DNA from 2 places in the Limosilactobacillus allomucosae genome. Region 1 is predicted to be linked to the other one. Evidence: riboswitches for the same ligand, from Rfam matches in the RefSeq annotation. Region 1 holds a riboswitch; the other holds the start of a gene.
What was found. A riboswitch is a leader RNA that binds a small molecule or an ion and turns the genes downstream of it on or off. The one in region 1 is predicted to bind thiamine pyrophosphate.

Region 1 (3,211 bases):
ATTGAGCTAAGGCCTCAATCCACTCGGCATCATCATTTAAAGCTGGCAGCAATTGATATTCGCTTCCACCAGCAGCCAAAAAGGCATTGCGGTTCTCCTCACCCAATTCTTGAATCGTCTCCAGACAGTCAGCGGTAAAACTAGGCGCGATAACCAGTACCTTGCGATAGCCTTGCTTAGGCAGTGCAGTCAAAAGATCTTTGGTGGCCGGCGTCAGCCACTTTGCCGGTCCAAAGCGCGACTGATAGGCTTGAAAACAGGGAACCTGCAGCCCCAAACGTTCAATTACCGCCATGGTCGTTTGCCGGCAGCGTTGGGCGTATGGATCCCCAGCCTTTTGATAACTGAGCGGAATACCATGATATGAAAAGACGATTGCATCTGGATTCATTTTAGCAACCGCTTTTTGCAGTTTATTCGATAATGCTTTGACATAAGGCCAAAAACTGCTGTAGTCACTGACGAATCTAATTTCCGGAACTATTTTGCGATCCTGGTAAAACCGAGCGACATCATCTTGAACCGAAGCCGTGGTCGTAGTTGAATACTGCGGATACATTGGAATAATCGTTAAATCAGTGATTCCTTGAAACTCAAATTCTTTTAAGACCGCACCAATCAGCGGCTGACTGTAGCTCATGGCATAGCGAACCGTATAATCCGGCAGTCGCTTTTGCAGCAGCTGGGCTTGGCGCTGGGTATAATGCAGCAAAGGCGAACCAATCTCTGATGACCACAGCTGCTCATAATTGGCGGCCGACTTGGGAGCATGTTTGGGCAGCACCATCATGTTTAGAATTGGCTGCCAGATCAATGGCGGCATATGAATGACCCGCCGATCGCTTAAGAACCGCCGTAGAAATCTGGTAACTGCTGGAACGCTGGGATCACTTGGCGTTCCAAGATTAACCAGCAGGATGCCTTTTTGATTTTTCTTCATAATCTTGCCTCTTACTCTTATTTGTAATTCAATAAGACCATTCTAGCACGACATCTAGTAGCTATTTTTATGATCAAACGCCATATATTGTATTCAAGCTGATCAAATGATTATCAGTGAATTTCAATGAATTTAAAAACCCTGCTTGATTCAAATCAATTTATCTGCTTAAACCCCTTTTTTATTTCAAATTAAACTTCGATAAAATTTCTGCCGGCTTGCACTATGCCAAGTTATTTTGTAAGATGAAAACGATCAATCATTCATGTCTGGGGTGCCATACGGCTGAGATAATACCCATTGAACCTGCTCTGGATAATTCCAGCGAAGGGAGATACGGTAAATAATCTGTTGTAATCAGCCCCACTGTGGATCTTTTCCATAGTGGGTTTTCTTTTGGACAGGTGATTGAAAATTTCAATCATTAGGAGGGTCTTTCATGGCCAAAAAAAATAACAAGTTTCATCTGCGCGACATCATCCTGCTGGCACTGGTCGGCATTATCTTTGGGGTGATCTACTGGGCAGCTGCTTTTATGTACAACGCGCTGACCATTGTCTTTACGCCGCTCAAGCTGCCAATGATGGGTAACGATCTAACCATGGGACTTTGGTGCATGGCCGGTCCGATGGCGGGATTTATGCTGAAAAAACCTGGTGCACCTTTCCTTGGCGAGTTTTTAGGCGCCGCTGGTGAAGCCTTGATTGGTGATCAATGGGGCGCAGCCAATCTGATTTCTGGTGCCGTTCAAGGGATTGCCAGCGAACTGGGCTTTACGTTTACCGGCTACAAGCACTACGACTGGCTGGGGGCCGTTTCAACAACCATTACCACGACAATCGTAACGTTTGCTTGGGATTGGTTCCGCAATGGCTACAACAAGTTTGGCTTCAAAAACGTTTACTACTTTAGCGGCCGGCTGCTTTCAATGTTCTTCTTCTGCGGCGTTTTGGTAATGCTGATCGAACGGCTTCTGGAACGCTCGCACGTCATGAAACGCGAGGAATTTAACGACTAATGAATCATTTGGCAATTGACAATCTGACTTTTGCATATACGCCAAAGCGCCCAACGTTAAAAGACGTTACGCTGAAAATTCCGGTTGATTCCTGGACGCTTCTTTATGGTGCTTCCGGCAGCGGCAAATCCACGCTGATGCGCCTCTTAGCCGGTCTGCTGCCTAAATACGGCGGCCGGATTCTGCAAGAAAACATCGAGCTGCCGAATGGTTTAACCGTTGCGATGATGTTTCAGGATCCCGGTATGCAGTTCGCGCTTGATACGCCGCAGCATGAATTGGAATTTGCCTTGGAAAACCTGCAGCTGCCTGCCAACGAGATGCCTGCCCGCATTGAGCATGCCTTAAAATTCTGCGGCATTGAACACCTGCGCGATCGTCAGCTGGCCACGATGTCAGGCGGCGAGCAGCAGCGGGCCGCCTTGGCCGTTTTAGTCGCGATGGATACCGATATTCTGCTGTTGGACGAGCCATTTGCCAGCATCGACAACCATAATCGGACTTTATTGATTCAGCAGCTGACCTTATTGCAGCAAAAGTATCACAAAACGATTATCGTTGCTGATCATGACCTGCATGGCTATCGCGGCTTGGCTAAACAGGTGATTCGCTTTGAAAATCAGCGAGCCGAGTTGCTTGACGCCGCTGCCAGTGATGCGCTGCTTAAGTCTGCCGATCAGCTGGCCGCCACGGTGCATCATGTCAAACTGCCGACTGCCAGCGATCAGCCGATTTTAACACTCAAAAACTTGACGATTGAACACGGGGATCAAAAGCTGATCTTGGCAAATGACTTTTCGTTTTTTAAAAATCAGACGACACTGTTGACTGGTGCTACAGGAACCGGGAAGTCCTCATTGTTTAAGGCTATTACGCACTTGGCGGCTTATCAGGGAACGATCGTCTATAACGGTCAGGACAGTCAAAAAATCAAGCCGCGCCGTTACGCTCAACAGGTCGGCTACGTCTTCCAGCATGCCGTCGACCAGTTTCTTAGCGTAACGGTTAAAGAGGAGCTGGCGCTGAGTCTTAAAAAAGGCCGTAATCCCTACTTTGACGAGGAACACCTGACCGCGGCACTTAAGCTGCTTGGTTTGAGTGAATTGCAGGAGCGCGTAGTCTACTCGCTTTCTGGCGGTCAGCAAAAAAAGCTGCAGCTGCTTTTAATGCTGATGATGGGGCAGCCGGTTCTGCTGTTGGATGAGCCTTTTAGCGGCCTTGATCTTCATTCGCTGCATAATGTCGTTGATCTG
Region 2 (3,211 bases), 910 kb from region 1:
CGCTGGATCAGCATCATTTTTTGAGTTGGTTGGAAAAATCGGACCACTGCCAACATAGGCCACCGGCAGCTGATTAGCATGCTCGATCTGTGCTGGCTGATTGCATGAATAGCCGACAAACATAGTATCCCCAACCGCGGCTAAGACCTGTTCGACACGCTGATCCTTTTGACCAACGTGGATGCCGTCAGCGTTGATTGCCTGGGCCAATTCAACGTCATCATCAACGATCAGCGGAATATGATGCTGATCGGCAAGTCTGCGCAGCTTCAGTCCCAGCTGCACGCGCTGTTCTTGGTTGAGCTGGCTGGTACCTTTTTCGCGATACTGAAAGGCGGTAATGCCGCTGTCCATTGCGATTGATACGTCATTTAGAAACTGTTTTGGATCATGATTGACGTCTTGGGTGCCGCCAACCAGATAGCAGTGAAGCATTTCTTCTCTAAATTGCATACGGACCTCCTAGACTGCCCAGTGATTCAAAGGACCGTGCCCGTGCCCAACCTGGATGCCATCGCGAATCGTGGCTTCCACGTATGCCTTGCCGATACGAATCGCGTTCTCCATCGACACGCCCTTAGCCAGCTCGGCAGTAATGCAGGCAGAGATCGTATCACCAGTACCGTGCGTGCGTTTGGTGTCGATCCGGGGCGAGCTCATCCAAAAACTTGATCCATCAGCCAGCAATACAAAGTCACTGGCCTGTTTTTGATCATTAAAATGACCGCCCTTAACCAAGACGTTCTTGGCGCCTAAAGCCTGCAGCCGCTGTCCAGCTTCTTTCATATCGGCGTTGTTCTTGATCGTCATTTCAGCCAGTGCCTCTGCTTCCGGCAGGTTGGGCGTTACCAGATCGGCGAGGGGAAGCAGCTTGGTCCTGACCGTGCTGATTGCCTCATCGGTCAACAGATGCGCGCCGCCTTTGGCAATCATGACTGGATCAACTATCAATGGTCCAAAGTCGTATTGTCTAAGATTGGCGACGACGGTTTCAACGGTTTCAGTGTCAGCCAGCATGCCCGTTTTGCAGGCCCGGATCTTTAAATCGGCGTTTAAGGAGGCAAACTGCTCATCAATGATTTTTTTTGGCAGCGGCATGGCGTCTTGAACCCCCAGCGTGTTTTGTGCCGTAATGGCCACTAAAACAGTCGTGGCAAAAACATGCCGCATCTGCATGGTTTTTAGATCTGCCTGCATGCCCGCGCCGCCACCTGAATCAGAGCCAGCAATCGAAAGGGCTTGTGGAAATTCATTGATCATCTTCAGTCTTCTTTCTGTAATTCGGTTTGCCAGGCTGCAATCAATTGATCATCGGCTTGGTAAAGATTGTCCAAAAACATGTTATACCAGCGGCTTGGCATCTGGGTCTTTTTAGCCGCGGCCTGGCCGGCTAAGGCAAATACCTTGCAAGCCGTGGCGGCCGCTTCCAAGACACTGCCGCCCAAACCGATAAAGGCCGCGATAATACTGGAAAGCATGTCGCCAGTTCCCACGTGAACGGCAAATAGCGGCGAGCCAAACGGAACCTTGATGACTTTTTGACCATCAGTGATGATATCTACGGCTCCAGTCATTGCAACAACGGTTTGGTATTTTTGAGCACATTTCTGCGCGATGGCGGTCAGATCACCATCACCAGATCCCGCATCGATGCCGTGGCTTTGCCAGTCAATCCCGGCTAACGCAGCAATCTCGCCGGCATTGCCGCGGATGCAGGCAAAGTGATACTTGCTCAAAAGCTCGTTGGCGACCTGAGTACGGTAGGCGCTGCCGGCACAGGCCACCGGGTCAAAAACGGCTGGGACCTCTAAAAACTGCGCGGCATCCATAACCGCCAGCATCTCTTCTCTTTGTGCGGCTTCAACGGTTCCCAGATTAATCGTAACGGCCTGGGCAATCTTGACCATGTCTTCGGCTTCTTCGGGCGCCTTGGACATGATTGGCGAAGCGCCTAAAACGTTTAAACCATTGGCAACATCAGCGGGCGTAACCATGTTGGCAACCGTTAAGACGACCGGATTTTGTTTGCGCAGCTGTGCAATCAGACTCATTTGAATTCCTCCTTTGATTGGCTGAAATAAAAAATCCGCGAACTCGTTAAAACGCTCGCGGATCTGGTTGATTCCAATTCAAAAAGAAGAAGCACTTTCCTTCGCAAGCATCGACTTAACAGGTTCAAAGAGTTTACGCGTCACTGCGCGCGTCTCAGTCCAGAACATGGACTCCCCTAGTGCGGAAAAATATTCAACTTAGTTTTTAGTATAGCAGAAAATTCAAATTTAGAAAGGTTTAATTAATTCAATGGGACGCGATGATCAATTTCAATCAATAAAGTCGTTAGCCATACGATTTTATCTTTGAAAACTTATCAAGCAGTCAATTCAGTGATAGATTTATTATAATTATATTAAAAAGGGGGGATGGACATGCCAAATCATCAAGCGGGCAAAATCAGCTTTGCCTCGGTGTTTTTATTCGGGATCAACAGCATGGTCGGGTCCGGCATCTTTTTATTGCCTGGCGTGCTGTTTCAGGATGCCGGCAACTGGAGCCTGGCCTTGATTCTGCTGGCGGCATTGGCAGTCTTGGCAATGGCCTATTGTTATGCCGAGATGGCGCATCACTTTTCGGGGAATGGCGCGGGCTGGTATTATACCTACAAAGAGTTTGGCCGATTTTGGGGCTTTGAGATCGGGCTGTTTACCTGGCTGCAGGGCGCCGCGGCTATTGCTACCGAGATCGCGGCTTTTTTACGCGGGCTGCGACCATGGCTGCCGCGATTAAGCGAGATTACGGTCTATCGCTGGGCTGGACTGGGAATGATTCTGATTTTATTGACGATCCGGCTGCTGGGTAAAAAGGCATCAACTTGGGCCAATAACTTTTCAACGGTCTTGAAGCTGGCAGTTTTGGGATTGTTTGTCGTGCTGGGGATTTTTTACGTCAAGCCGGGCAACTTTAATGCTGCGGTTCATAATTCGATTGATGACTTTGATCATGCGTTTATGCTGATCTTCTTTATGTTTCCAGGATTTTCTTTTTTGCCGGTACAGGCATCGTCCATTCACAATTCCAAAAAGAACCTGCCAAAGCTTTTGATTGGCGTGGTCATTAGCGTTGCCGTCATCTATATGGTTACCATGAGCGTGGCAATCGGGATGCTTGGCAATCGAATCGACAACGCAGACGCACCGCTGGCTTGGGCGTTTGG

Region 2: linked by a shared signal. The riboswitch ahead of thiM (hydroxyethylthiazole kinase) and the one ahead of ABC765_RS10520 (ECF transporter S component) in region 1 are both predicted to bind thiamine pyrophosphate.

What each region holds. Positions count from the first base shown of each region.
Region 1 is NZ_CP154878.1:2,247,597-2,250,807, forward strand. It holds gene hemH (ferrochelatase) at 1-940, opposite strand, end outside; TPP riboswitch at 1,201-1,290, shown strand; gene ABC765_RS10520 (ECF transporter S component) at 1,380-1,958, shown strand; gene ABC765_RS10525 (ABC transporter ATP-binding protein) at 1,958-3,211, shown strand, end outside.
Region 2 is NZ_CP154878.1:1,334,763-1,337,973, reverse strand. It holds gene thiE (thiamine phosphate synthase) at 1-453, opposite strand, end outside; gene thiD (bifunctional hydroxymethylpyrimidine kinase/phosphomethylpyrimidine kinase) at 463-1,260, opposite strand; gene thiM (hydroxyethylthiazole kinase) at 1,263-2,051, opposite strand; TPP riboswitch at 2,131-2,239, opposite strand; gene ABC765_RS06330 (APC family permease) at 2,427-3,211, shown strand, end outside.